DNA from 4 places in the Yersinia sp. KBS0713 genome. Region 1 is predicted to be linked to each of the others. Evidence: predicted binding sites of a transcription regulator. Region 1 holds the regulator's gene; each other region holds the start of a gene.

Region 1 (7,755 bases):
CTTAGAGAGCGATGTTACCACTGATAAAAATATGGGAATCTCCGGCAATCAGGGTGCGATCACCCGCTAACGTGCAGAATAACTCACCGCCTCGTGCTGATATCTGGCGGGCATGTAGTGACGCCCTGCCCAATCGGGCCACCCAGTAGGGCATCAAGGTGCAATGGGCGGAGCCGGTCACCGGATCTTCATTGCTGCTAAGGGTAAAGTAGCGCGAGACAAAATCCACCTCATCACCGGGCGCGGTGACAATCACACCACGGCCGGTATAGGCAATCAGCGCGGCAATATCGGGCTGTAACTGCCGCAGCTGTTGCTCTTTTTCCAGCACCACTAGCAGAGATTTTGCCTGCCACAACTGCTGAATATCAGCACCGATCAGGGCTTGCAGTGCTGCCGGGATCGCGATTTGCTCAGGGGGCAATGCGGGGAAATTCAGTGCCAAGCGGCCAAAGTTATCGGCATCACGCGTGACATACAGATCACCGCTGGCGCTCCGAAAGCAGATATCATGCAGGCCGGGATTTACCATGCTAAATATCACGTGTGCCGCAGCCAGGGTGCCGTGACCACATAAATCCACCTCACGCTCTGGCGTAAACCAGCGGATCGCCGATTTATCCCCCTCATCCCAGACAAAACTGGTCTCGGGCAGATTAATCTCAGCGGCGATACGTTGCATCTGCTCAGCAGAGAGCGGTTTTTTCAGCAAATAGACACCTGCAGGGTTACCGGAAAGTCCCGCGCCGACAAATGCATCAACATGATAATAGTTACAGGCCATCAATTAGCTCCAGTGATTGATCAATGCCAAATCAGCGCTCGATCAATGCCAAATCAACAGTACACAGGCTGCCGTCAGTAAGCCCATTGAGATATTAAAGGTAAACCAGGCGCGACGGCTGCGCAGTAAGCGGCCAATCAAAGTGCCAAAACCGAGCCAAATAATGCCCGCCACCAGATTCACCATAAACATACCCAAGCTAATCATGACGATAGAGTGGTTATAGGCCGCGCCAGCTAGGCTGAAGCTGGCGACTGAGCCTAATCCCATCAGCCAGGCTTTTGGATTGAGGAACTGCAATAACCAGCCTTGATACAAACGCAGCGGCTTTGGCGGCACGACATTGGTTTCTAACTTTTCATAGGCGGAAGTGGCAATTTTCCATGCCAGCCACAGCAGATAGAGGCTACCCAATATTTTCAGCATCAGGTGGATGGAGGGGTAGATCAAAATCAGGCCGCCGACACCAAAAGCCACCAGCAGCAACATGCTCTGCATACCTAACATAATGCCTAACATCAGCCAGATAGAGCGCATAAAACCAAAATTGGCCCCCGCAGAGGTGAGCAACATATTATTCGGGCCAGGGGTAATAGCAGCAACCCAGAGAAAACCTACCATTGAAAGAAATAAACTCAGTTCCATGAGACGGGTGCCTCCCACCCAAAAATGATGCGCGATATACCCATGAAGCTAACAGTGTGCTATTGATCACACAAGAGCAACAACATGATTTCCATTCACTATATGCATGAATTATTTCGTCCGCTGGCCGGAGCCAGTAACCCACATCTACAAACGCTGCTGCCCCGGTTGGTCAGGCGTCATGTGCAGTTGCAGCCTTTTTGGCAGCGGCTGGAGTTGCCCGATGGCGATTTTGTCGATCTGGCCTGGAGTGAAAATCCCGAACTGGCGCGGCATAAGCCCCGTGTGGTGCTGTTCCATGGGCTGGAGGGGAACTTCTACAGCCCCTATGCCCATGGCTTGCTGCGCGCCTGGCAGGCCGAAGGCTGGCTGGGAGTGGTGATGCATTTCCGTGGATGCAGTGGGGAGCCGAATCGCAAGACTCGCATTTATCACTCCGGTGAAACAGAAGATGCGCGCTTCTTTCTGCGCTGGCTGCGGGAGACCTATGGTCAGGCACCCACCGCGGCGGTAGGAGTCTCATTAGGCGGCAACATGCTGGCGATCTATCTGGCAGAACAAGGGCAGTTGGCGGAGCAAGGAGAGGAGAGTCTGCTGCAAGCGGCGGTGGTAGTTTCAGCCCCGCTGATGCTGGAGCCTTGTGCCAACCGCATGGAGCAAGGTTTTTCGCGGGTCTATCAGCACTATTTACTGGGGCAACTAAAGTTAAACGCCACCCGTAAGCTGTTACGTTACCCCGGTAGTCTGCCGCTGGGGCTGCCGCAATTGAAAGCATTGCGGCGAGTCAGAGATTTCGATGAAGTAATCACCGCTAAAATTCATGGCTTTAATGATGCGCTAGACTATTATCGCCGTTGCAGTGCTCTGCCGCTATTGCCGCAGATTAAGATCCCACTGCTGATCATTCATGCCAAAGATGACCCCTTTATGACGGCGGAAGTCATTCCCAATATCAATACACTGCCGGGCAATATTGATTATCAGTTAACCGAGCACGGCGGCCACGTCGGTTTTGTCGGCGGCTCCTTGAAACACCCAAAAATGTGGCTGGAGCAACGTATTCCCGCCTGGCTCACCCCCTATCTGGAGCAACATTCATGATCATTCCCTGGCAGCAGATCGACGGTGAAACGCTGGATAATCTGCTGGAAACCTTTGTGCTGCGTGAAGGTACAGATTACGGCGAACATGAGCGCTCATTAGCGCAAAAAGTCGAGGATGTCCGCCGTCAGCTGCTGAGCGGTGACGCGGTTTTAGTCTGGTCTGAGTTACACGAAACCATCAATATCATGCCGCGAGGCTCTTTCCGCGCCGACGCCGAAGAGCAGCCGTAATCTTCACCGTCTCACAAAGAGATTTGATGAAAATCAAGGTGACAAGCCGGAGACTTTGCCCTAAAAATAACCTTTACCGATAAGATGAACAGGCAAATGCCGCCCGGCCACTGAGGATCTCACCCCATGGAGTTACCGCTAATATGTCAACTAAACATCCGGTTATAGCCGTTACCGGCTCAAGTGGCGCAGGGACTACCACCACCAGTCTGGCGTTTCGTAAAATTTTTCAGCAGTTGAATATTCGCGCGGCGCAAATTGAAGGTGACAGCTTCCATCGCTATACCCGCCCTGAAATGGATGCCGCCATCCGTAAGGCGCGGGATCAAGGTCGGCATATCAGCTACTTTGGCCCTGAAGCCAATGATTTTGGTCAGTTGGAGCAAAGTGCAGCGGAATATGGCAAGCACGGCACTGGGCGCTCACGTAAGTACTTACACACCTATGATGAAGCGGTGCCTTATAACCAGATCCCGGGAACCTTCACGCCATGGGAGCCACTGCCAGAACCCACCGATGTGCTGTTTTATGAGGGGCTACACGGCGGCGTCGTGACCGAGCATCATGATGTGGCGAAGTACGTGGATCTATTGGTGGGCGTGGTGCCTATCGTCAATCTGGAGTGGATTCAAAAGCTGGTGCGCGATACTGGCGAGCGCGGTCACTCACGTGAAGCGGTGATGGATTCTGTCGTGCGATCAATGGACGACTACATTAACTACATTACGCCACAGTTCTCGCGCACCCATATTAACTTCCAGCGCGTGCCGACTGTCGATACCTCCAACCCTTTTGCGGCTAAAGCCATTCCGTCGCTGGATGAAAGTTTTGTTGTCATTCATTTTCGAGGTTTGGACCAGATCGACTTCCCCTACTTGCTGGCAATGTTGCAAGGGTCATTTATCTCTAATATCAATACATTGGTGGTGCCGGGTGGAAAGATGGGGCTGGCAATGGAGCTGATTATGGCCCCGTTAGTGCAGCAACTACTGGAGGGCAAGACGATCGGCTAATCTCCTTCGTTTCTGGCGTTGCGATGATGCTGGCTGCAACACCAGGAACGTTGAACATCACTAGGGTGCTGATTAACTAGGCAATTTCACGAATTTCAAAACTGTGGGTAATGGTCGCCGCTTTACCCAACATCAGGGAGACGGAGCAGTATTTCTCTGCTGACAGCTCAACCGCACGCTCAACAATTTTGTCAGTAAGCCCCTTACCGCTGACGATAAAGTGCAAATTGATTTGCGTAAACAGACGCGGTGCTTCTTCGCGACGCTGAGAGGTTAACGTGACCTCACAATCGCGCACATCGTTACGCCCTTTTTGCAAAATAGAGACCACATCAATCGCGCTGCAGCCACCTGCTGACATCAACAACATCTCCATCGGGCTAGGTGCTTTATCACCGGCATTTCCATCCATCAAAACTTGATGTCCTGACGCCGATTCACCCAAAAATGTCAGCCCCTCAACCCACTTTACACGTGCCTGCATAACACTCGCTCCCAGTTAAATTTTCTGATCCAGACTACCCTTTCATTTAGAAACTGGCAATGTAACCCGATGTTCATCATGCTGAAGCGATACAACACAAGACACTGACCTCATCCTGTGCTACAAACAGAACCGAAAGTGTTGTTTCTAGAATTAAATAGGGTAGCTCCCAATACTCAGTGAAGGGTTTCTATCCAGTACGTATCTTGGCTATACCTTTCGGCAATTGAGCAAATTAATATGCTAAAAGAAAGTGTATTTTAAAAGCACGCCGTACAGGGAACTCTGAGCCCTGTTAAGTTAGGCAGCGATAACAACAGAGGATAACAGCGAATGGTTCTCGGCAAGCCACAAACAGACCCGACTCTCGAATGGTTCCTGTCTCATTGCCATATCCACAAATACCCATCGAAGAGTACGCTAATTCACCAAGGTGAAAAGGCCGAAACGCTTTACTACATCGTGAAAGGCTCCGTTGCGGTGCTGATTAAAGATGAAGAGGGTAAAGAGATGATTCTCTCCTATTTAAACCAAGGGGATTTCATCGGCGAGCTTGGATTATTTGAAGAAGGCCAAGAGCGTAGTGCCTGGGTTAGAGCAAAAACCGCCTGTGAAGTGGCTGAAATTTCTTACAAAAAATTCCGTCAGTTGATTCAGGTAAATCCAGATATCTTGATGCGCCTCTCTTCACAAATGGCGAACCGCCTTCAGATTACATCCGAGAAAGTGGGTAACCTCGCTTTCCTTGATGTTACTGGGCGCATTGCACAAACGCTGCTTAACCTGGCAAAACAACCTGATGCCATGACCCACCCAGATGGGATGCAGATTAAGATTACCCGCCAGGAAATTGGTCAGATAGTTGGCTGTTCCCGCGAAACTGTGGGGCGGATACTAAAAATGCTGGAAGATCAGAACTTGATCTCCGCACACGGTAAAACGATTGTCGTTTACGGCACCCGTTAATTCCCTATAAACCGGTGCCGATACCCTCGGCATCGGTTTTCTCAATCTTTTGTGATTAATAAATTTCTGGGGCCTAAATGAAGTGGCAACGGGTTATTTATCATCCTGAAGTAAACTATGCATTACGCCAAACATTAGTTCTCTGCCTGCCAGCAGCCCTAGGCTTTGCTATCGGCGAGCTGCGACTCGGACTGATGTTCTCCCTGATACCCGCGTGTTGCAATATTGCCTCGCTGGATACACCGCACCAACACTTCTTCCGGCGGCTGATTATTGGTGGCGCGCTCTTTACACTGAGCAGCTTCCTGACCCAGCAGCTGTTGCTGTGGCACATTCCCTTGCCGTGGATCATGCTCGGGCTAGCACTGGTGCTCGGTGTCAACGGCGCAATCAGCCCCCTCCATGGCCACTTGTTGCCCGCCGCGTTAATCGCCGCAATATTCAGCCTAAGCATGGTTGGTCGCGCACCTATCTGGCAAGCACCCCTGTTGTGCGCTGTCGGAACACTCTGGTACGGCCTCTTTAACTGGCTGTGGTTCCGGTTATGCAGAGACCAGCCGATCCGTGAGCCACTAAGCCAGCTTTATCATTTACTGGCAGATTATTGCGACGCTAAATACAACCTACTCTCCCAGCATGTAGAGCCGGAAAAGGCGCTCCCCCCGTTGCTTGATCGGCAACAGGGGATAATGGACAAAATTAACCAGCTTTATCAGCAATTTAACTTAATCAACAATGCCACCAAGGCGGAGCGCAAACGGCTATTGGGGCTATTTCAGATGGCGCTAGACCTGCAAGAGCACATTACTGCGGCGCTGAATCAGTCAGATAGAGTGCGAGACCTCCTGGAGCATAGTCGGATAGAGGAGGTACTTCGCCGCAATACGCAGATTATCTCAGCTCAAATGCGCGTTATTGCCGATGATATTCTCTATCACCACCGTGCCAAGCGAAATTTCACCGCCGGCGATGCGCTGGTTGAACTGGAAGAGATAGCCCAGCAGCACCCCAATAATCCAGTGGCGCAATTTTGCTACTACCATACCAGCCACGTTATCCAGATCCTGAGTGACCGACGCCCGCTGTATGAGCGCGAGTTGATCTCCAGCCAGCAACAGCAGCCATTTTGGCCCGCCCTTATCAGTTACCTCTCATTTAAGTCTGGTGCGCTGCGCGCTGCCGCACGACTGGGGGTGACACTGGCCGCAGGCAGCTATATTGGTGCCTTGATGCACCTGCCAAAACCTTATTGGATCTTACTCACCGTGATGTTGGTGGTACAAAACGGCTATAACGCGACTAAGGTGCGCATCTATCACCGCGCCCTCGGGACACTGATCGGGCTGGTGTTGGCGGCAGGTTTGCTGCATTTACAGATGCCGGAGGGGGTGACACTGGGCATTATGTTGCTGATCACACTGGTGGCCTATCTGGTGCAACGTAACAACTACGGGCTAGCGGTTATTGGTCGAACCATCACGGCGGTGTATATCTTGCAGCTATTAACCGGTGATGGCGCTGACTTTTTAGTCCCACGTCTGCTGGATACCTTAATTGGTTGTGCGCTGGCCTTTGCCAGCACCTTATGGCTGTGGCCTCAGTGGCAGAGCGGGTTGCTGCGTAAAAATGCCCATCAGGCACTCAGCGCTTACCAGCAGATCCTGCGCTTGTTGCTGGCCCCACACCCTGATATTACCCAGCTCTCCTATGAACGTATTGAGGTGAACAAAGCCAGTAATACCGTCTTAAGCTCACTGAATCAGGCGATGCAAGAGCCGGGATTCAACTCAAAATATTTAGCGGATATGCGGCTGTGGGCGACCCATAGCGAGTTGATTGTTGGACATATCAACGAAATGACTATTCTTACGCGGGAACATCCATTAACTGAATCAACCACGCCGCCTGAAGCGGGTCACAACCTCATGAGTGTCGCGCTAGCGACAGAGTATTTGCAGCTATGTGAGATGGCGATTCAGCAGTGCCAGCAGCGGCTAGAATCAGACAGCTGCGAGGGGAGTGATGATTTTGTGCAAGCACCGGATGTGGCCGTCGACACGCAAATATCTGAACTGGAACGAAATTTGCGGCGTATCCTGTCACATTTAAGTGTTATGCATACCGTGTCGTCGATGGCCTGGCAGCAGCAGCCCCACCACGGTATTTGGCGCAGCCGGAAGTTGCGGGATCAGACGTTTACCGGAGAGTAAATTTAGCTCTCATTCACCAGGCTGGCGATAGCGCTCTCTAAACGCGCCACTCCTTGCTGGATATCATCCAACTCAATCACCAGCGAAGGCGCTAAGCGCAATACATCTGGCCCGGCATTGAGGATCATCAACCCATTTGCCGCCGCTGCGGTCAGGAACTCCCGCGCCCGGCCACGGTATTGCGGTGCTAACTCAGCACCAATCAGCAGCCCCATGCCACGGATATCACTAAACACCGAGTACTTGCGGTTAATCACTTCCAGCGCCTGCACAAACAGGCCATGGCGCTGTTCAATACCCTCAAGGACCTCTGGGGTAT
Region 2 (7,755 bases), 950 kb from region 1:
AAATCAGCAATCGCCGCGTAGTCGTGATCTTTAAAGCGCAGACGGTTTACTTTGGAATCGGTGCAAGCCCCCATACCGATAACCACATCGCGCAGCTTAACATCAGCCCGTACTGCGCCGCATGAACCCACACGGATAATCTTCTTCACGCCAAAATCGGTGATCAACTCTTTTGCATAAATGGAGCAGGATGGAATGCCCATACCGTGGCCCATCACCGAGATTTTGCGGCCTTTATAAGTGCCGGTGAAGCCCAACATGCCACGCACGTCATTCACTTGCTTCACATCTTGCAGGAAGGTTTCGGCGATAAACTTCGCACGCAGCGGATCCCCTGGCATCAGTACAACGTCAGCGAAATCACCCATTTCAGCATTAATATGTGGCGTTGCCATAATCACTTTCCTTAAAAATCAGATAATTAAATTTTGTATTACCAAACCGTTTTCAAATTTTAACTACTTTGTGCAGTTCGGAAAAACTTTGGTATCACGAGCGTAGATGAGCACAGGCAGTTTGGGTGCGGCCAGCGCGCAAAAACCGGAGCGTACACGAAGTACGTGAGGATTTTTAGCTCTGCCCAATCCCAAAATGACACGCTCAGCTTAGCTTCATGCCCTAAAGCATACTCTTACCGTAATCCATTGGGGATAGGTTGAAATACTTCGCCACCGTCTGCCCAATATCAGCAAAGGTCTCACGATGCCCCAACGATCCCGGCTTCACTTTTGGGCCATAAACCAACACCGGAATATGCTCACGGGTATGGTCGGTGCCTGGCCAGGTTGGGTCACAGCCGTGGTCAGCGGTCAGGATCATAATGTCATCTTCTTTCACCAGCGCCAGCAATTCTGGCAGGCGGCGGTCAAACAGTTCCAGTGCCGCGGCATAGCCAGCAACATCACGGCGATGGCCGTATGAAGAGTCAAAATCAACAAAGTTGGTGAACACGATGGTGTTATCACCCGCTTTTTTCATCTCTTCAATGGTGGCGTCAAACAGCGCGTCCAGACCCGTGGCTTTCACTTTTTGCGTGATGCCCACATGGGCGTAGATATCGGCGATTTTACCAATAGAAACCACTTCCCCGCCCTTCTCATCCACCAGTTTTTTCAGCATGGTCGGTGCTGGCGGTTCAACGGCTAAATCATGGCGGTTGCCGGTGCGCTGGAAGTTACCCGGCTTATCACCAATGAATGGACGTGCAATCACGCGGCCAATATTGTAGCCGCCCTCGGTCAGCTCTTCACGGGCAATTTCGCACAGCTCATACAGGCGATCCAGACCAAATGTCTCTTCATGGCAGGCAATCTGGAACACCGAGTCAGCTGAGGTGTAGAAAATCGGCTTGCCGGTTTTCATATGCTCTTCGCCCAGTTGGTCGAGGATAACCGTGCCGCTTGAGTGGCAGTTACCCAGATAGCCCGGCAAGTTGGCGCGTTTGACTAACTTATCCAGCAACTCCTGCGGGAAGCTATTTTCTACATCGCTGAAGTAGCCCCAGTCGAATAAGACCGGCACACCGGCAATTTCCCAGTGGCCTGATGGCGTATCTTTACCGGAGGATAACTCACTGGCATAACCATAAGCGCCAATGATATCAGCATCTTTATCCAGCCCTACCGGGAATTTACCGGTCGACTCTTCCGCCGCTTTACCCAGCCCTAAACGGCTCAGGTTCGGCAGCGTCAATGGGCCGCTACGACCCACGTTAGCTTCACCACGGGCGCAGGCTTCAGCGATGTGGCCCAGTGTATCCGCCCCTTGGTCACCAAATTTGTTAGCATCTGCGCTCGCGCCGATACCAAACGAGTCTAAAACCATAATAAATGTACGTTTCATTATTCTCTCCTGCAAAGATTCACCCGCCTGGCGGGGATCATCAAAATGGGGCGATTATTCCGTGATACGGCGATAGATAACGGGCGTCTCTTCCGCTGCTTTGTCACCCAGTGTAATGGCCGTGCGCACGGCATCTGCCGCCTGCTGCCAATCATCTTCGTTATTGGCATGAATCACGGCTAATGGCAGTTGACCATCAACATGAGTACCCAAACGGGCCATATCGGTTAAACCAACACTGTAATCAATAGCATCTGTGGCGCGACGACGACCACCACCGAGGGCTACCACGGCCATACCTAATGCACGTGTATCCATGGCAGTGATAATCCCCGACCGCTCAGCAAAGACCGGCTTACTCAACATGGCAACTGGCAAGTAACTGTCATAGCGCTCAACGAAATCACTTGGGCCTTTTTGCGCCGCCACCATACGACCAAAGAGTTCCGCCGCTTTGCCGTTATCCAGCACCGCTTGCAGCTTGGCTCTGGCATCGGCATCATCTTGGGCCAGGCCGCCGGACAGCAGCATCTCCACACACAGCGCCATGGTCACCTCCAGCAGGCGCGGGTTGCGATACTCGCCAGTCAGGAAACGCACCGCTTCGCGCACTTCAACGCCATTACCCGCGCTGGAGGCCAAGACCTGATTCATGTCAGTCAGTAGCGCCGTGGTTTTGCAACCAGCACCATTCGCGACGCCGACAATCGCCTGCGCCAAATCAGAGGATAGCTGATACGTTGGCATAAATGCACCAGAGCCGACTTTAACGTCCATCACTAACGCATCCAACCCTTCCGCCAGTTTCTTAGCCAGAATAGAGGCGGTAATTAGCGGAATAGAGTCCACTGTCGCGGTGATATCACGGGTGGCATAAAAGCGCTTATCCGCCGGTGCCAGCGAGCTGGTTTGGCCGATAATTGCCACGCCGACATCCTGAATGATTTTGCGAAATGCAGTGTCATCGGGGAAAATATCAAAACCGGGAATGGCTTCCAGTTTATCCAGTGTGCCACCGGTATGCCCCAAACCACGGCCTGAAATCATCGGCACATAACCACCACAGGCGGCGACCATTGGGCCAAGCATCAGTGATGTTACATCGCCTACACCGCCCGTGGAGTGTTTATCCACAATTGGGCCATTGAGATTCAGGCTCTTCCAGTTCAGTACCGTGCCTGAATCACGCATCGCCATGGTGAGCGCCACACGTTCAGGCATGCTCATATCATGGAAATAAATGGTCATCGCCAAAGCAGCAATCTGCCCTTCGGAAACCACATTGTCGCGAATACCATTGATAAAGAAGCGAATTTCTTCTTCGCTTAGTGGCTGACCGTCGCGTTTTTTACGAATAATTTCTTGTGCGAGAAACAAGGCATCCCCCTGTTTATGGAATGAAAGCCGCACTGCGAGCAAATTGGCCCGCAGTGCATCTGCTAAATTCAGTTATTGGCTAAATTCAAATCGGCGCAGACAGTTAATAGCCGCTGCTTTTGCTATCGCTCTGATGACCCAGAGTTGTTAATAAGCTGGCTAACAGACTGGACGCCCCAAAGCGGAAGTGGCGAGCATCTGCCCAGCCTTCACCCATCAATTGATCGGCCAGTTGTAGGAACTGCGCGGCATCTTCAGCGGTGCGTACACCGCCCGCTGGCTTGAAGCCCACGGTTTTACCCACCCCCAAATCGCGGATGGTGCGCATCATGATGCCCGCACTCTCCAATGTGGCATTCACCGGCACTTTACCGGTGGAGGTTTTGATAAAGTCAGCGCCTGCTTTGATGGCAATTTCAGAGGCCTGGCGAATCAAATGCTCTTGCTTTAACTCCCCTGTTTCGATAATGACTTTCAGCAATACATTTGCGGCAGCGCAAGCTTCTTTGCACTGTTTCACTAATTCGAAACCGACCTTATCATTACCCGCCATTAAGGCGCGGTAAGGGAACACCACATCAACTTCATTAGCACCGTAAGCAATGGCAGCACGGGTTTCGGCCAGAGCAATGGCAATATCGTCATTGCCATGTGGGAAGTTAGTCACAGTCGCAATGCGAATTTCAGGTGTACCTTGCTCGCGCAATGTTTTACGCGCAATAGGAATAAAGCGAGGATAAATACAGATTGCTGCCGTATTACCGGCAGGGCTTTTTGCCTGACGACACAACGCGATAACTTTATCATCAGTGTCGTCGTCATTCAGGGTGGTTAAATCCATCAAACTCAGCGCGCGTTTGGCATAATCATGCAGATTCGCGCAGGCGGTTAATTCGGTCATAAAACTCTCCAACACTATTTCAGCCCCGGCACCTTGCCAGAACTGAGCATTTATTTATGAGTGAACCAGAGAGTGTATTGATATCTCTGGCTTTGAACTCAAGACGTTGGCGAGCGGACTTGGTTCCTTGAAGAAAGCCCCATGGGTAATCCCCTAGGTTGCAATTGAGATCCTTCTCACCGCAATACTCTTCTTACTGGAAGTTGCCGCAATATTCGCAGCTCTCACTCAGAAAAGTTAATCATGCTATTTGAACACGTTATCAACACCTGAGGTGTGTTCAATTTCACACTAATCAATAGTAATTTGTAACGCGCCAATATTATATGTGATTGGAATCACAAAATAACCTGATTTATGGCTTACCAACACTATTATGCCCACTAGCATCAAGAATAGCTTATGGGCAGAAATAGGGTTAGCTAGCCTAATTACAGGGCCAGGAAGAAGCCGGCGATGGTAGCACTCATCAAATTCGACAGTGTCCCTGCGGCAACCGCTTTCAGACCAAATCGCGCGATATCATGGCGGCGATTCGGGGCCATGCTGCCCAACCCACCGAGTAAGATGGCGACCGATGACAAGTTAGCAAAACCACAGAGCGCGAAGGAGATAATCGCTTTCGTGTGATCAGAAAGCACCTGCAAGCCTGCCGCTTTAACTAACTCTTCCGCCTGTAGATATTGACCGAAATTCATAAATGCCACGAATTCGTTGACGATGATTTTCTGGCCAATAAAGGAGCCAGCAACCATTGCTTCACTCCACGGCACACCAATCAGGTAAGCGATTGGGGAGAATACCCAGCCCAGAATCAGCTCCAGCGAGAGTTGCGGGTAGTCGAACCAGCCACCAATTCCGCCCAAAATACCATTTAGCAATGCAATCAATGCAATGAAAGCCAGCAACATTGCGCCGACATTCAGCGCCAGTTGTAGACCAGAGGCAGCACCGGAAGCCGCAGCGTCAATCACGTTAGCTGGTCGGTCATCTTCAGCAATCAGGGTGGTGGCATCGACGGTATCGCGGGTTTTTTCAGTTTCTGGCACCATCAATTTAGCAAAGAGCAGCCCGCCCGGAGCCGCCATAAAGGAGGCGGCGATCAGATATTCCAACGGCACCCCCATCTGCGCGTAACCGGCCAAAACTGAACCGGCGACCGAGGCTAAACCACCACACATCACAGCAAACAGTTCTGATTGAGTCATGGTGGCAATATATGGCCGCACGACCAGCGGGGCTTCCGTTTGCCCAACAAAAATGTTGGCGGTCGCGGAGAGGGATTCGGTACGTGAGGTGCCGAGCAGCTTTTGTAAGCCGCCGCCTAACACCTTAATCACAATTTGCATAATGCCGAGATAATACAAAACCGCGATCAATGATGAGAAGAAGACAATAACCGGCAATACTCGCAGGGCGAAGATAAAACCGCCACCGCCAAAGACTTCAAACATTTTGTCGGAAACCAAACCGCCAAACATAAATGAAATACCGCTATTACCGTAAGCGATAACGTTCGCCACACCTTCAGACATCCCGCCCAGGATACGACGTCCAATCGGCACATATAACACTAGTGCCCCGACGCCCACCTGAATAATAAATGCCCCCACCACAGTGCGGATATTAATCGCCCTAAAATTACTGGAAAGAAGCACGGCTATTAATATCAGAACTGCCATCCCGACCAAGCTCATAAGCATGTAAGATCATCCTGTTAATGATTTGTATGAAAATAATATGGGCGGGATTATACCGACAAGCGCGCGCTATCAAACAATCTCTGTCACAAATAAACACAACTCAGAGCAACTGTTTGATATTTATTGTGATGATGGTCACAGAAAAATCACAATAGAAGAAATGGCACGCTAATTATTAGTTAGCTTTTCATGTGCAATCGAGGGACGGGGTTATCGCGAAAGCTTATCAGCAGAGGGTAAGCGAAATAAGCGCTGACTATTCGCCAGCAGATGGGTGGCTATCTCTTGCGGCGCTTCTGAGCGCAATTCACACAAGGCCGCGAACACATGGGCAGCACGCTCGGGTCGATTGGGTTGACCTTGGAAACCGGCCAATGGCATGTCCGGCGCATCAGTTTCCAGTAACAGAGCCGAGAGCGGTAATGCCGCCATAACCTTGCGGGTTTTCTGCGCCCGCTCATAGGTGATGGTTCCCCCAACGCCAATGTAATAACCCAAACGAATGAATGCCTGCGCTTGCGCTAAGCTGCCAGCAAAACCATGCACCACACCAGTGCGCGGCAATGCAGCTTTGCGCAATGCGGCAGCCAGTTGATCATGGGAGCGGCGGGAGTGCAAAATAACCGGGAGATCGTGCTGTTTAGCCAGCTTAAGCTGAGCCTGTAATAGCGCTAATTGTCGTAGAAACTGCGGCTCATCCATATAGAGATCCAGACCAATCTCCCCCACCGCCACCAGTTTTTCCGGTTTATTCGCCAAATAAGAGGCCAGCGCCGCTAAATCTGCCTCCTGATGCTCAGCAATATAGAGCGGGTGCATACCCAGTGCGGCAAACAGCGGCGGATAGCGCTCAGCCAAAGCTAAAATGCGGGGGAAGTAAGCCACACTCACAGCAGGGATAATCAGTTGCCTGACATTCGCCTGCGCAGCGCTCGCTAAGCTGGCAACCTCCTCACCGCTGAATGGTGGAAAGTCAAAGTGACAGTGGGTGTCAACAAAATAGGGGGGATCAATAAATGAGGGCGTCGGCCCCGCTATCAGTGTCATTAGGCCGTATCACCTTTGTTTTTTGCCGCGCTCGGAGGCGAAATAATCTCGCCCGCCAACAGCTTACTTTTGCTTTTATTGTGCGTGGTGGTCGGCACAATTAGCCCGCTGTCTGCCACGGTCATCTGAGGTGGAATATGTTGATTTGCCACGGCAACTGAATCGACGGGAGTGATGATATCTGGCGTTTGAATGATATCAAATGAAGAATCATCGCTATCAATCAACTCAGCCATATCATCTAGCTGGTTAATATCTTGTGGCTGGATCATACGGCGGGAGAGAGGGATCGCAGTTTTCTCGCCCCCCATTTCAGCTTGATACTGCCGGTCACGGGGCAAGAGCCAGTGCCCAACAGTGGCCAGGAAATAGCGGCCACAGCGGCGGCCCAAATGGTAATCTTGATTCAGTGCCGCCACACGGCTCCCCAGTGCATTACTGGCGAGGGGTTTGGGCGGGAAAATCTCGAAAATCCGCAGGTCACCCGGCGGCTTTTCAATGAATTGCTGAATGCGATGATAGCTCTGTTCATGCTGTTGCATGATCCGCACCAGCTGCTGCAAACTGCTCTCACTCAGCAGGTGCTCCATCCGCTTCATCCATTGCGGGGTACAGTAAGCCTGCGAAGGAACAGTACGGATAACCACGATAGTATCCGCGCCACGGCGATAGGCCTCTTCAACCGGAATTGCATCACTGATGCCGCCATCCTGATAACTTATCCCATCCAAATCAACGCCTTGACGATAAAAACCGGGAATGGCACTGGAGGCTTTAAGCGCCGGTAGCCAGCTTTCACGGGTGGGAGCGATATAGGTTGGCTCGAAATCATCACTACGGCAGGCGCACATTAAGAATTCGCGCCCATTAATCAGGTGCTGTTCG
Region 3 (7,755 bases), 1.8 Mb from region 1:
CGGCGAGAGGAGAGCATCGCCAGGGCCAAAGGGCCGGTGAATTCTAACGCGACAGCAATGCCCAGTGGCACTGTTTTCAGTGACAGGTAAAACAGAAAGTTCATTCCACCGAGTGTCACGCCATAGACCAGCAGGGGCAAACGGCTACCGGCTTCAAACCGCATCCGCCAGGGCTTAAAAATAACAAATAGAATCAGTGTGCCGATGCCGAGTCGCAGCGAGGTTATCCCCTGAGCGCCAACCAGCGGGAACAAACTTTTCGCTAGCGATGCGCCACTCTGGATTGAGATCATGGCGATCACCAGCAAGAAAATAGGGAGCAGCGGGAGTGAATGTTTAGATGGAGGAGACAAAGACATCCTTTTGAGCCTCAAAGAAAAGTATTAGGTATCAGTCATTGGCAGTGTAAATGAAATGTCAGCAGAGTGTTTGAAAATCACCAACACCTCGCCAAAAGCGATAAAAAAATAATTATTTCTGCGCTTGTTGTTTTTTAACGCTATTTTTGCTGCTTATTTGAGCTTGAAAATTAAGAGTCGTCTGAAATGGCTTTTGGTGATGGCTGTCACATAAAGGTGTAGAATAGGGCAAAATCGTAAGCGTATTAGTAAGATGGAAGATACTTGAAATTGTTTGTTACACCAAATAAATGATTAGACAATCATTAGTAAGCAGAGTTTCCTACTATTTGTTGTTATAATTTCATGGTGTTCTTGTTTCATCTAAAAATTTGCGTCTTTCGAGGTGGTTATGATTAAAATTACATGTCTTTCAGCGGTAGCAGCTTGTGTATTAGCAGTATCTGCAGGTTCAGCTTTTGCAGGTCAAAGCACCGTTTCTGGTGGTTATGCCCAGAGCGATTACCAAGGTGTTGCTAACAAATCTTCAGGTTTCAACCTGAAATACCGTTATGAGTGGAGCGATTCCCAACTGGGCTACATCACTTCTTTCACTCACACTGAAAAAAGCAGCTTCGGTGACAGCGCCTCTGTTTACAACAAAGCGCAATATAACGCGATCACCGCTGGTCCAGCTTACCGTATCAATGATTGGGCTAGCATCTATGGCCTGGTTGGTGTGGGTTATGGCCGTTTCAGCCAGAATTTCCCAACTTCTGCTAACGACAAAAACAGCACCAGCGATTACGGCTTCACCTATGGTGCAGGTATGCAGTTCAACCCAATCCAAAACGTTGCTTTGGACGTCTCTTACGAGCAGAGCCGTATCCGCAATGTTGATGTTGGTACTTGGGTTGCTGGCGTAGGTTATACTTTCTAAGCAACTGCTTAGGAGTATCAGCATCCAGCTTTAATGTTGAAATGCTGTGTTTGATAAAAATCCGCTCTCGGGCGGATTTTTTGCGTCTATTGGCATGGGGCAGTGATGCGTTTTGTCCTTGCACCCGCACTCATTTCAGTATGAGGTTCAGCGCAAAGATTATCTCACGGCGTTTGCCGCAGCGGCAATCAGGTCAATGATCTGCTGTGGATGAGAGATATGTGAGGCGTGACTGGCAGGCAATTCAATCACAATTTGTGCCTGAATTCGTTCGGCAAATCCGCGCTGTGTTTCTACCGGCAACATCCGGTCTTCGGTCGAAACCTGATACCAGCAAGGCTTCACCCGCCAGGCTGGCTGGGCAGATTTATCAGTAAAAGCACGTGCTGCTAAGGGTTTTTGCACCAAAGCCATCACCAATGCTTCGTTTTCATCAATATCCTGACACATGTTTTCATGGAACCTATCAGTGTCGATCCACAAAAAACCATTATCATCGGGGCGAATGTAAGCAGCGCCAATGGGGGGTTTACGTAAGGCAAAGAGGCTGGATAAGCTTTCACCGGCATCGGGAGCGAAAGCAGCGAGATAGACCATCCCAACCACATTTTGCAGATGCCCGACCTGAGTAATCACCATGCCGCCATAAGAGTGGCCAACTAATAGTGTTGGGCCATATAATGCGGTAGTTAGCTTAATAGTACACTCTACATCATCTGCCAATGAAGTTAGCGGATTTTGAATGGCAATCACCCGGTGACCCATGGCATGCAGTGCTGGAATAATATGCCGCCATTGTGAACCATCAGCCCAGGCACCATGTACTAATAGAATATTAAGCTTAGTCGCCATATTTCCCCCGAAGCGGGTATTACCGAAACCTTGGATAATATCTACATGCAGAAATAGCATTCTTGACGAATAACAACTTCTACTCATTTACTGGTGCTAATTATTTTTCTAATCCGATAGGTATGTTATTAGAATTAATGAACTCTGTTATTAGACTTTAAGTATAAAGAACTACTGGCTGGTGGCTCTAGGATAAAGATGAAAATGAAACCTTTATTAAGGCTATCAGCATGAGAGTTGACGGCATAAAATCGCTGATAACAAAAAGCATAAAAGTTAAAATAAATAAAAACAAGGGATTAACAAGATCTCATGTTGAAAATGGCAGACTAATTTACTGGTAAAAATAGAATAATATGACAAACTACTATTAGCTCTGATTTACCTTCACTGCTCTTATCGTGATTCACATATCAAGCTGCATTAAAATAAAAGTAATAGATTATAATAAACAGTAGGTTGTAATCATGACGACACTCAATGAGCAGGCTCCACTTATGCTACATGACACTAAACTTGAACAGCAGATTTTACGGCGATCGATTTTTTGTACTTTGATTATTGCCACCATGGGGATTGTTTTCGGTATTGTTTGTGGTTCGATGTCGATTATTTTTGATGGCATGTTCTCCGCCTTAGATGCCGGCATGTGCAGTTTATCCTTATTGGTTTCACGACTGCTAGGCCAACCGAATAGCCGGCGTTTTCAATATGGTTTCTGGCATGTAGAGCCGCTGGTATTGGCTTTTAATGGCAGCTTATTGGCTTTCCTCTGTCTGTATGCATTTGTTAATGCTATTAAAGGTATTATTGATGGTGGTCGAGAGTTAGAACTCGGCTGGGCGATTGTTTATGCTCTGGTTGTTAGCATTTTCTGTTTCACCATCTTCTTAAAACAGCATCGTTTGAATAAGCGCGTTAAGTCTGAGCTAATAGCGCTGGATACCAAGAGCTGGCTGATGTCAGCTTGCATTAGTTCTGCTTTATTGGTGGCCTTTTTACTCTCCTGGAGCATGGAAGGCACCCGTTATGAGCACTTAATTGTTTATACCGACCCCAGCGTATTAGCACTGTTAACCTTGATACTGATACCTGTTCCGATAAAAACGGTGATTGCGGCAGTGCGCGAAGTATTACAAATGACACCAGATACGTTAGATTCGTCCATGGAAAACTTAATGGATGAGCTGATGGCGAAATATAAATTTATTGACTATTCACATTACGCCACTCGTATTGGTCGAGGCTTATTTGTTGAAATTCATGTTGTTATACCGCCTGAAATGGAAAATAGTGGTGTACCTTATTTTGACAAAATACGTGATGAAATCTCCCATGCAATTGGTGAGTCCGGCCCCCATCGCTGGTTAACTATCTCCTTTACCCGCGATGCTAAGTGGTTATAGCGCAAAGGAGATAACCGGGCAGCTGATTTTAAATTAACTAACGAGGATCATGATGGTTATGGAAAAGATGATTGTTAAGCGCCAGGTAAAACTTAACTCTATTGACGCACCATCAAGATTTAACGCTGTATCCAAGGTCGCAATTAGTGATAGCACCATTGCTGCTCGTAAAGCCAAAATTATCAGCAATATGGTGCGGGCTGATCTCGATTACCTATTCGTTTATGCTGACAAAGAGCATGGTGGCAACTTTGAGTATCTTGCCGGGTTTATCCCCCGCTTTGAAGAAGCAGCGATGGTGCTGCATGTCTCAGGGGAGACTTATTTATTACTGGGCAACGAGAATTTAAAGTTATCGCAATATGCCAGAGTGGAGAATATCGGAATTCATGTTCCCTATTTCTCTTTGCCAAATCAGCCAATGGAAAACAGCAAAACATTGGTTGAGTTATTGGCTGATACCGGTATTAAGCAAGCTAAAAAGGTCGGGGTGGCGGGATGGAAACTCTTTACCAGCAAACGGGACGATAATAGCCAGCTGTTTGATCTTCCCTATTTTATTGTGGATGCGATTAAGCAATCCGTTTCACCAACCACGGCGGTGATTAATGCTACCGCGCTTTTTATTGGCAGTGATACAGCGGCCAGAGTCACCAATAATGCTAATGAATTGGCTCATTATGAATATGGGGCGAATCTGGCATCTAATTGTATTCTTAAGGCACTGGCTGCGGTAGAGATTGGTAAAACAGAAAAACAGCTGGGCAGTTATCTTGCTGACGAAGGGCAACCGAATACCGTGGTGATGATTGCAGCGACGGGTGCTCGTTTTGAACAAGCTAATTTGTATCCCGGAGATAAAGCGGTGCAACTTGGCGATAAGATTTCATTGACCACTGGGTTTAAAGGCGGCCTGAGTAGCCGAACTGGTTATGCTGTCCATCACGCAGATGAACTGCCTTTAGCGGAAAGGGATTATCTCGATAGAGTCGCAATCCCTTATTACACCACTGTAGTGGCCTGGTTAGAAAATATTCGTATTGGCATGTTGGGCAAAGAGATCTATTCGCTCGTTGAGGCAGTACTCCCTAAATCGCAATATCACTGGTCATTAAATCCCGGTCATTTAGTGGCTGATGAAGAGTGGTTGTGTTCACCTATTTATAGTGATTCGGAAGAGATAATCAGCAGTGGTATGCTATTCCAAATTGATATTATTCCTGCGGTAAAAGGTTATGCCGGCGTGAGTGCTGAGGAGTGTATTGCGCTGGCGGATCAACAACTGCGTCATGACCTTGCGACCCATTACCCAGAGGTTTGGCAAAGAATAGTGCATCGGCGTCACTATATTTGTCATGTGCTGAATATTCGTCTCAGCGAAGAGGTGTTACCGATGTCGAATGCGGTGGGCTATTTGCGACCTTTTTTGCTGGATAAGCAGCGCGCATTGCAATGTATTGATGGGGCATAGCACTGATAGCTTAGGTCTCCATTGAGGTGACTTTAGGGGCGTTTTCGCCTCTTTTTACTGTAGATAGTTCGCAACAACCTCGGCTAAAACCGTGGTTCATCTTCGGATTTATCCCCCCTGCTGAGATTTCGTGCAAAACTGCAGGCGATACTCTTGCCATCTTGTGGCATAATGCGCGCCGAATCACATTTTCTATAATTCTTGAATATCCCTATTCAGTAATCCAATCGAGAGCGAGCTCTGTGCTAAGTACTAACAATATCACCATGCAATTCGGCAGCAAGCCGCTGTTTGAGAACATTTCAGTAAAATTCGGTGGCGGTAATCGCTATGGCCTGATTGGCGCTAATGGGTGTGGTAAATCCACATTCATGAAAATCCTTGGTGGTGATCTGGCACCAAGCGGCGGCAACGTATTCCTTGACCCAAATGAGCGCTTGGGTAAATTGCGTCAGGACCAATTCGCCTTTGAAAACAACACAGTGCTGGACACCGTTATTATGGGTCACGGCGAATTGTGGGAAGTAAAAGAAGAGCGCGACCGCATTTACGCCATGCCTGAAATGAGTGAAGCAGACGGCTATAAAGTGGCTGATCTGGAAGTTGCCTATGGTGAAATGGATGGTTACAGCGCAGAAGCCCGTGCCGGTGAATTGCTGCTCGGTGTCGGTATTCCGGTTGAGCAACATTATGGTTTGATGAGCGAAATCGCTCCCGGCTTCAAATTGCGTGTCTTGTTGGCGCAGGCCCTGTTCTCAGACCCAGAAATCTTGTTACTCGACGAACCTACCAACAACCTGGATATCGATACTATCCGCTGGTTGGAACAAGTGCTGAACGAACGTAGCAGCACCATGATCATTATTTCCCATGACCGTCACTTCCTGAACATGGTGTGCACCCACATGGCGGATCTGGATTACGGCGAATTGCGTGTTTATCCGGGTAACTATGATGAATACATGACGGCTGCGACTCAAGCTCGCGATCGTCTGCTCTCTGATAACGCCAAGAAAAAAGCCCAGATCTCTGAGCTGCAATCCTTTGTAAGTCGCTTTAGTGCCAACGCCTCTAAATCCAAGCAGGCCACTTCGCGCGCCCGCCAGATTGATAAAATTCAGCTTGATGAAGTAAAAGCTTCTAGCCGTCAGAACCCGTTTATCCGCTTTGATCAGGATAAAAAGTTGTTCCGCAATGCGCTGGAAGTTGAATTGCTGACGAAAGGTTTTGATAACGGCCCACTGTTTAAAAAACTGGATCTGCGTCTGGAAGTGGGTGAGAAAGTGGCTATCCTCGGGCCAAATGGTATCGGTAAATCTACTTTGCTGAAAACCTTGGTAGGGGATTATGAGCCAGATTCTGGCAGCGTAAAATGGTCTGAAAACAGTAAGATAGGTTACTACGCGCAGGATCACGCCAGCGATTTTGAGATCGATCTGACGGTATTTGACTGGATGAGTCAGTGGAAACAGGAAAAAGATGACGAGCAGGCTGTGCGCAGTGTGCTGGGCCGTTTACTGTTTAGCCAGGATGATATCAAGAAGAAAGTACAGGTCTTGTCTGGTGGTGAGAAAGGGCGGATGTTATTTGGTAAGTTGATGATGCAGCGGCCTAACATTCTGGTAATGGATGAGCCAACCAACCATTTGGATATGGAATCCATTGAAGCGCTTAACATGGCACTGGAAATGTACGAAGGCACGTTAATCTTCGTTTCCCATGACCGTGAGTTCGTCAGTTCATTGGCGAGCCGAGTGATTGAAATGACACCAAGCAAATTGATCGACTTTACCGGCAATTACGAAGATTATCTGCGTAGCCAGGGTATCCAGTCCTGATTATCTGATCGGGTGCTAATAAGAGAGCTGATGCATTGCATCAGCTTTTTTTTGCACTGAACTCCGCTAAATCTTGCTGCAAACCTCGCAATTGAGATCTTTTGCTAGTTTTAAACTGCGAAATTCTGCGGTCATGGCGTCGTACATCAATATACGGCCGGATATCACCTGACCATAATTGGCCAGTAATTTTATCGCTTCCATTGCTTGCAAGTTACCAATAATACCCACTAATGGGGCCATCACCCCAGCTTCAACGCAGGTGAGCGCATTATTGCCGAACAATCGACTAAGGCAGCGATAACAGGGCTGATTCTCCTGATAGGTGAAGACAGTGATTTGCCCCTCCATCCGAATGGCAGCGCCTGAAACCAGGGGTTTACGTTGTGCATGGCACAGACGATTCAATTGTTCGCGGCTGGCGACATTATCCGTGCAATCCAACACTAATTGGTGTTCAGCAATGGTGGTAGCGAGTTGCTCATCATCTAACTGGGCATCAACTGTTTTCAGTGTCAGATGGGGGTTCATCTCTGATAGTGTCAGCGCCGCAGAGGCCACTTTAGACATCCCGATACGGCTATCGCGATGCAGAATCTGCCGTTGCAAGTTGGACAGAGAAACCCTATCAAAATCCAGCAGGCTAAGATGGCCCACCCCGGCCACTGCCAAATATTGTGCCGCCGCACACCCCAGGCCACCTAATCCAACGATCAGCACCTTAGCTGCGTTAAGCTTTTCCTGACCGTCAAAATCAAAATCGCGCAGGACGATTTGCCGGTTGTAACGCAGAGTTTGTGCATCGGAAAGTTCAGGCAACATCTCAGCTCCCTAGCAGCGCATTAAATAACTCTATCTCAACGATTTCGCCAATTTCAACTGAACCACGCTCCCGCTCAAGTACGATAAA
Region 4 (7,755 bases), 1.7 Mb from region 1:
AGTCAGTCGTGTCACTTGCCGCGCCGCGGCGGCAGTGAGCGCATCGCGCAGTGGGGTGTTGGGTTGGATAAAAGAGGAGCCGGGCAAATGTAGCCCCATCACCTCCATCACCATCTGATTGGAGTTGGCGGTGCCGTAAAAAGTACAGGTGCCAGCGCTATGATAAGAGGCGGATTCCGCCTCCAGCAAGGCGTGTCTGTCCACTTTACCCTCCGCAAACAGCTGGCGAACCCGCACTTTCTCTTTATTGGACAGCCCCGTAGCCATTGGCCCGGCGGGGACAAAAACTGCCGGTAAGTGGCCAAATGACAAGGCGGCCATCAGCAATCCTGGCACAATTTTGTCGCACACCCCGAGATAGAGTGCGCCATCAAACATATTGTGTGACAGGCCGATGGCCGCTGACATGGCGATAACATCGCGGCTCATCAGCGACAGCTCCATACCATCCTGCCCTTGTGTCACGCCGTCACACATCGCCGGGACACCACCCGCCACCTGCCCGACGGCACCGACCTCATGCAGTGCCTCTTTCAGTTGTTGCGGGTAATATTCATAAGGCTGATGAGCAGATAACATATCGTTATAGGAAGTAATAATGGCAATATCGCTGCGCACCATGCTCTTTAGCGCCGCTTTATCTTCCGGCTGACAGGCGGCGAAGCCGTGAGCCAGATTGCCGCAGGCCAGCTGTGAGCGGTGGACTGTATTCTCTTTTGCCGCGCTGATACGTTGCAGATAGGCCGTGCGGGTCGGTGCAGATCGTGCAGTAATACGCTGCGTGACACGGGTGAGAGTCGGGTTCATCGCCACTCCTTATTCGCTCAGGGGAGCCAAAAGCTCAATACTGCCCGCAGGCAAGCCGATAAACTCCGCCAGTACCTGTAACAGTAAATTGTGATCATCCAAATGTGGCGCGCCGGAAACATTAACGCTGCCAATAATTCCCGCCGGTTTAACCTGTAGCGGAAAACCACCGCCCAGCGCGGCATAGTCCCGCAGGCTAACCCCATAGCGAGCTTCCAGCGAGGTTTGGCGCTGTTGTAGCATCAATCCTGCGGCATAGGAGCTGGTATTCAGCAGCTCCACCACATTGCGCTTACGCCGCAACCAGTCATGATTCTCGGCGCTGGTGCCGGGCATGGCATAGCTGAATAAGGTTTGGCGATTGACGGTGATATCGATAGCCAATGCCGCACCTTGCCGTTCCGCTTGCCGCTTTATTTTTTCACCTAACTGCCAGGCGATTTCGTGATCGAAATGCATCAGCTGTAATTGTTGCTGATGCTGTTGGCAGGCAATGAGTTGCTGCTGTAAATTCATGACACTCTCCGGTGATAGACCGCAGGCGGTAGCAGGGTATCCAGCCGATACCGCCTGGCGGATTTAAGCGCGTTTAGCCTTGACCAGCCCTTTACCCGCGATAGCCTTGCCCGGCGTTTTAACTTCAACATCGCACTCTTTTGGCAATGTCAGGGTAATCAACCCGGCAATAATCAAGGAGCCTGCTAACATGCAAACCGCCGCACTCTGGCCATAGAAGAAGATCATCACGCCGACCAGATAGGGGCCGCAAAATCCGCCGAGATTACCTAAGCCATTGATGACACCCCGTGCGCCACCGGCCACTTCTGGCACGGCAATGCGCCCTGGGATAGACCAGAATGGGCTGGTTGCGGCTTTGAGGAAGAAACCACACACCACCAGCGCCAGATAGGAGATCAACACGTTGTGGCGGAAAATCACCGAGGTCACCAGACCGGCGGCGAAGCAGAACAGTGAAATCATAATCAGCAGGCGGCGTTTACCGGTTCTATCCGACAGGGTGGAGATGGCATAAATCCCAGCGGTAGTGGCAATAAACGGCAGAATCGCCAGAATACCGACCGAGGCCATATTACCGCCGGTCAGATTTTTCAAAATAGTTGGCAGCCACAGGGTGTAGCCATAATCCCCGGTTTGATAAAAGAAGTTCAGCGCCACCAGTTTCATCAGCCCTTTATTCAGGAACACGGCTTTTAATGGGGCATTGGTCACCGGCGCATCAAGCATCCGCTCTGCGCGTTCCCGTGACAACTCAGTGACCAGATAGTCGCGCTCTTTTGCCGATAGCCATTTTGCCTCTTCAGGGCGGTCACTGATAACAAACCACCACATCACCAGCACGATGGCGGACAGGGAACCTTCAAGGAAGAACAGCCAGCGCCAGTCGAGTGCATTGATAATAAAGCCGGACAGTGGCGCGGTGAACATGCCACCGATGGGGGCGAACATCATGACGAAAGCATTGGCGCGGCCAATTTCACGTTCCGGGAACCAGTTACTCACCATGGTCAGGACCACCGGTAGCATACCGCCCTCAGAGACCCCCAGCACAAAGCGCAGGAATAGCAATTGATAATGGTTGGTGACAAAACCGGTCAGAATCGAAACAACAGCCCAGACCGCCAGAGAATAGGCAATGAATTTTCTGCCGCTGCCATGTACCGCAATACGGCCACCCGGCACTTGTAAAAATAGATAACCAATAAAGAAAATACCGCCCGCTAAGCCGGCCATTTGGCTGGTAATCGCCAGATCACTCTCCATACCGCCAGGTAGCGCAAAACTAATATTGACCCGGTCCATAAAAGAAATAATACAAGCAATCATTATTGGCACAATAACGCGGAACCAACGGGCATTAGGGATCTTACTGTCCATATAAACACGCCTCATGATAATAGCTAAGCATTACCCTGCATCGCGCATAAAGACGCAGGGAATATCGAAAACAAATAAGGAATATTTGCAGCTGTTAATTAAACTTCACAAAATGTTGTTATTATTGCTATGACTTAATTTTTAATAAGTGATGGCCGTTGGTGCTGGTTGACCCGAGAAATGAGCATGAATATTAGAGAACACAATATCGCTCATTTGAATGCGCGTCTCTTTTGTGGCGCTGGCGATATGGGGCAGTAATACGACATTATCCATCTCAATTAATGCCTGTGGCACATTTGGCTCATCGGCAAATACATCCAGACCCGCACCGCCAATATCTTGCTGTTGCAGCGCATGAATTAAATCATCCTGATTAACCATGCTGCCACGGGCAATATTGATCAGCATCCCATCATTGGGCATCGCCGCAAAAATAGCTTTATCGACCAGACCGGCACTCTCTTTCCCACCCGAGATTGCCACTACCAGAATATCGCTCTGTTGCGCCAGGGTGATTAAATCTGGCACATATTGATATGGCAGACTCTCAATCTGTACCCTATCGGTATAGGCAATTGGCATATCGAAGCCAGCGGCACGGCGGGCAATAGCTTGACCAATACGCCCCATACCAAATATCCCCAGGCGTTTACCGGTCACTTTGGATGCTAATGGCAAACTGCTGTGTGGCCACTGACCCGCGCGCAGGAATTTATCGGCCTGACATAAGCGGCGCGAGGTAGCAATAATCAGCCCCAGTGCGGTGTCAGCCACATCATCTGTCAGCACACCCGGCGTGGTGGTCACAATGATTTTGCGCTCACGGGTATAATCCAGATCAACCGCATCAGTTCCGACACCGAAGATTGAGATAATCTCCACTTCAGGTAATAACGCCAGAACTTCGTTGGTCACGCCAATATCACCACGGGTCACAATACCTTTAATATTCTTGCCCTGCTCAGCCAGGAACTGCGCGTGATCCGCCATCTGGAAGAGTTTGTGAACAGTGAAGTTTTGTTCCAATTTTTCCGTCAGATAGTCCATTACTGGGGCGATGATTAATACGGCTTGTTTCGAGCTGGATTGCGTGCTGTTTTTCATTACGAGTACCTGACCTGTCAATAAATCAAAGAAACCAGAATGGCGAGAGGTCATCATCGGATGATGCAGCCATTCAGCGAATGTCGTTATGAGACCTGTTTTCAATGTTTTATTTTGTGATGTGGGTCACTGTAAATCATGTTAAGAAAACATGTTACCGGTAACGTGAGCCAGCTATCATTGTCCGAGCTGAATTGTTTCAGCTAATCAAATGAGCGTTAATCATTTATGTAAGGCATTTACTGAAATGTTATCAGCTGCGGTAATTTGTTATGGCGGGAATCAGGTAACAGCAAGGGAGAGTATGGGGAGTGAGTGACTGCCATTGCAGCAAACAATAGCAGCAAATGAGGGGTGACCATCCGTGCAGAGATGGCTGAAAGCTTAAATAGTGCCACCAAGGGAAATCCGATAATGCAGGTCAACCTGTTCAATTGTCGGGATTTTCTTAATTTTTTTAATCAAAATCTCAGCGGCAACTTTACCCATTTCAAAACGTGGCGTGGTGACACTGGCCAGCACCGGCGTGGTTGCCTGACCAATATCTAACCCATGAAAACCGGAAATTGCCATTGCCGCAGGTATCGCCATGCCCAATTTTAAGCACTCTTGTAACACCCCCACCGCCATATCATCATTGGTACAGAAAATAGCATCGATCTGCGGATACATTTGTCGTGCCAATGCCAACATCCCGGCCCCAATGGAGACCGAAGAGACTTTATTGGGGGTAATATGTAATGGCGTGAAACCTGCATCACTCATTGCCTGGCTATAACCTTGATAACGCTTGCGATCACGCATATCAGACATGGAACCGAAATAGACAATATTCTGTTTTCCACTGGCGAGCAGTGTTGCGGTCATATCGTAGGCGGCCTGATAATTATTGAACCCGACGGTGATGCGATTAAATTGTGGCTCCAGATCCATCACTTGTGCAATTGGAATTTCTGAAGCATTCAGATATTTATCAGCGCGTAAGGTATGTTCCGAGTCCGTGAGTATTAAGCCGGAAATCTGGCAGGAGAGTAGATTAATAATCTGCTCCTCTTCACGCTCTTTACTGTAGTTATAGTTAACCACCAGTGTCTGGTAACCACTTGCGGCCGTCACTGACTCAATACCGGCTAATAAATCGGAGAAAATCTGGTTATTAAAGGAGGGCACCAAGATTCCTATCCGTGGACTTTTTTGATTAACAGCCGTTTCCCCTTCAGAATCAGCACTGTAGTTAACTTCAGCCATCACCTGGGCAATGCGCTCACCGGTTTCTGCTGCCACTTTTTCCGGCGTACGCAAATAGCGACTGACGGTCATTTTGGTCACGCCGGCAAGTAACGCGATATCCTGTAACGTAACACGCTGGTTTTTCATGGCAAATACCTGGAGCAAAGGTGCGGGATGGGTAACGTGATTATGCACTGTTAGCTGGTGTAATGAAAAGCATGTTACCGGTTAAATATGCCATAACAACCATGCTGATCATTATTAAGTTATTTTATTATCAATAAGTTAATCTGCAAGCTGTTAATGAAATGGGCAAAGCCTCTGCTAACGGCGCTCTTTTTCTATCCTCAAGGCGATATTGCTCACGTAAGCGGTAACAAGTTGTCGTAACATGATTTAAAGTGATCTGCATCACAGTTTGCTACAGCAGAAAACGTTCTGATAGAGACATGTTTTCAGACGGTCAATTTAATTGGGAATACCGCTAATTGGATTTCCATCAGCTTAAAGCAATATTAGGGAATAATAACAACTTTATTATTTGTGATCTTATTGCCGAAATTGAATTTATTACTGTATTCACTCAGCAGTCATCACTCGTGACATCTATTTTACATGTCGCTTGATTAGCGCCATTAGGAATTAAAATGAAAAATCTATTTTCGTTAGAAAAACGCAAAGTATTGATTACAGGTTCAGCACAAGGCATCGGATTTTTATTGGCAAAAGGGTTGGCCGAATTTGGTGCGGAAATCATTATTAATGATATCACCGCCGAGCGGGCAGAAAAAGCCGTTGCAGAATTACGTGCTAGTGGATTTGTTGCTCATGCAGCGGCCTTTAATGTAACTGATCATGATGCAGTTAATGAGGCCATCGCACAAATAGAGAGCAGTATTGGCGCTATTGATATTTTAATTAATAATGCCGGTATTCAACGCCGCCATGCTTTTACTGAATTCCCAGAAAAAGATTGGGATGATGTTATTGCCGTAAACCAGAAATCAGTATTTTTGGTTTCACAAGCGGTCTCCCGTTATATGGTTAAGCGCCAACGTGGCAAAATTATCAATATTTGCTCCATGCAAAGTGAATTAGGTCGCGACACTATCACACCTTATGCCGCCTCTAAAGGCGCGGTCAAAATGCTGACTCGCGGTATGTGTGTCGAGCTGGCCCGTTACAACATTCAGGTCAATGGTATCGCCCCTGGCTATTTCAAAACCGAGATGACAAAAGCGCTAGTCGACGATCAAGCCTTTACCGATTGGTTGTGCAAACGTACGCCAGCGGCCCGCTGGGGGAACCCGGAAGAGCTGATTGGTGCTGCGGTGTATCTGTCATCCAGAGCCTCTGATTTCGTTAATGGTCATCTACTGTTTGTTGATGGCGGCATGTTGGTCGCAGTCTGATAGGCACAAAGGAAAGATATGTCTGGTAAATGCATTATTGTCATGGGTGTCTCCGGCACAGGTAAATCCTGTGTGGGTCAGGCGCTGGCGCTGGCCCTTAACGCCAAATTTATTGATGGTGATGACCTGCATCCCCGCGCCAATATTCAGAAAATGGCATCAGGGCAGCCGCTAAATGATCAAGACCGCGCCCCCTGGCTGGAGCGGCTAAGTGACGTGGCCTATAGCTTGCAACAAAAGAATGAAGTGGGTTTTTTGGTCTGTTCGGCACTGAAAAAACAGTATCGCGACCGTCTGCGCGAAGGGAACCACGGCATCCGTTTTTTGTGGCTGACCGGTGATTACGATTTAGTGCTGCACAGAATGCAGCAACGCGCCGGGCATTTTATGCCAGAGAGCCTGTTAAAGAGCCAGTTCGCGACATTGGAAGCCCCTGGGGCCAGCGAACCAGATGTCATCCAAATCGATATTTCGCCTGATGTAGCTGGGGTGGTTGAACTCTGTATTGCCGCGCTGGCAGATGAAAATAGCGTGAGTCATTGCGCATAAGCGCGGGCCACCGAAGCCTAGAGGAGTAGTTATGATACTTGATGAACTGAAAAGCGCGGTGAATAACCCGCTCTATCCGGATGCAATCCGCCGGACATTGGCAACCATCAGCCAGATGGATTTAGCTAATCTGCCTGCGGGCGAGCAAGAGATTGAGGGGCGTGAAATTTACCTAAATCATATTATTGCGGCATCCAAACCACTGTATGAACAGGCACCTGAATTGCATCGCTACTATATTGATATTCATATTCTGCTGGAGGGTAGCGAGGTGATTGGTGCTTCGCCCTCTGCTCAAGGCCAGCGCCCGACCATGGATTTTGATAGTGAGCGGGATTTCGGTCTGTTTGAGGGGATCAGTACAGAAACCTTGTTAACACTGGCCCCCGGTGATATCGCCCTATTGTTCCCCGGCGAGTTGCATCGCCCAATGGGGACGCTGGGGGAAGTTGCACCACTGCGCAAGATTGTGGTTAAAGTGGCGAATCACCTTATCTGATTTGGTGTTGTTGTGATTGGAGGCGGAAGTTTCGCTACCGCCCTAATCAGCATCTATCCTCACCGAGGGTTCCAAGGAGCTGCGCCCTTGGCGCTCTCTTCTCGCCGCCAGCCACAAGCCACTGTTCTTCATCCCATAACCAAACACCACGCCAACCAACAGTGAAGCGGTCACTAACTTCCAATTGCCATTACCGGCAAAGGTCGCGCAAGCACCGATAAAGGTGCCGGGGACGAAAGATAGCCACTGTTGGCA

The links. The regulator CRP, encoded in region 1, controls carbon source genes, mostly activating them, when cyclic AMP is high. The targets are predictions, from matches to a motif close to ATGTGANNNNNNTCACAT.
Positions count from the first base shown of each region.
Region 2: a site for CRP is predicted at 4,395-4,412, ahead of deoC (deoxyribose-phosphate aldolase). Genes of this name have one in related genera too.
Region 3: a site for CRP is predicted at 5,179-5,196, ahead of FFE93_RS13975 (ABC-F family ATPase). Genes of this name have one in related genera too.
Region 4: a site for CRP is predicted at 5,440-5,457, ahead of idnO (gluconate 5-dehydrogenase). Genes of this name have one in related genera too.

Region 1 covers NZ_CP042173.1:226,600-234,354, reverse strand. The annotation lists gene FFE93_RS00955 (PhzF family phenazine biosynthesis protein) at 2-784, opposite strand; gene FFE93_RS00950 (LysE family translocator) at 827-1,429, opposite strand; gene FFE93_RS00945 (hydrolase) at 1,532-2,530, shown strand; gene FFE93_RS00940 (YheU family protein) at 2,527-2,763, shown strand; gene FFE93_RS00935 (phosphoribulokinase) at 2,907-3,776, shown strand; gene FFE93_RS00930 (OsmC family protein) at 3,853-4,260, opposite strand; gene crp (cAMP-activated global transcriptional regulator CRP) at 4,594-5,226, shown strand; gene FFE93_RS00920 (YccS/YhfK family putative transporter) at 5,304-7,436, shown strand; gene FFE93_RS00915 (aspartate aminotransferase family protein) at 7,439-7,755, opposite strand, start outside.
Region 2 covers NZ_CP042173.1:3,812,989-3,820,743, forward strand. The annotation lists gene deoD (purine-nucleoside phosphorylase) at 1-395, opposite strand, end outside; gene deoB (phosphopentomutase) at 619-1,842, opposite strand; gene deoA (thymidine phosphorylase) at 1,897-3,219, opposite strand; gene deoC (deoxyribose-phosphate aldolase) at 3,323-4,120, opposite strand; gene FFE93_RS18130 (NupC/NupG family nucleoside CNT transporter) at 4,552-5,823, opposite strand; gene FFE93_RS18135 (TatD family hydrolase) at 6,034-6,870, opposite strand; gene FFE93_RS18140 (patatin family protein) at 6,870-7,755, opposite strand, start outside.
Region 3 covers NZ_CP042173.1:2,923,084-2,930,838, reverse strand. The annotation lists gene rhtA (threonine/homoserine exporter RhtA) at 1-359, opposite strand, end outside; gene ompX (outer membrane protein OmpX) at 751-1,278, shown strand; gene FFE93_RS13990 (alpha/beta fold hydrolase) at 1,438-2,130, opposite strand; gene FFE93_RS13985 (cation diffusion facilitator family transporter) at 2,598-3,536, shown strand; gene FFE93_RS13980 (M24 family metallopeptidase) at 3,595-5,007, shown strand; gene FFE93_RS13975 (ABC-F family ATPase) at 5,250-6,845, shown strand; gene moeB (molybdopterin-synthase adenylyltransferase MoeB) at 6,912-7,667, opposite strand; gene moeA (molybdopterin molybdotransferase MoeA) at 7,669-7,755, opposite strand, start outside.
Region 4 covers NZ_CP042173.1:3,018,568-3,026,322, forward strand. The annotation lists gene edd (phosphogluconate dehydratase) at 1-807, opposite strand, end outside; gene FFE93_RS14345 (heme-degrading domain-containing protein) at 817-1,323, opposite strand; gene FFE93_RS14350 (MFS transporter) at 1,387-2,703, opposite strand; gene FFE93_RS14355 (2-hydroxyacid dehydrogenase) at 2,845-3,810, opposite strand; gene FFE93_RS14360 (substrate-binding domain-containing protein) at 4,195-5,187, opposite strand; gene idnO (gluconate 5-dehydrogenase) at 5,688-6,452, shown strand; gene FFE93_RS14370 (gluconokinase) at 6,471-7,001, shown strand; gene FFE93_RS14375 (YhcH/YjgK/YiaL family protein) at 7,033-7,500, shown strand; gene FFE93_RS14380 (DUF1097 domain-containing protein) at 7,543-7,755, opposite strand, start outside.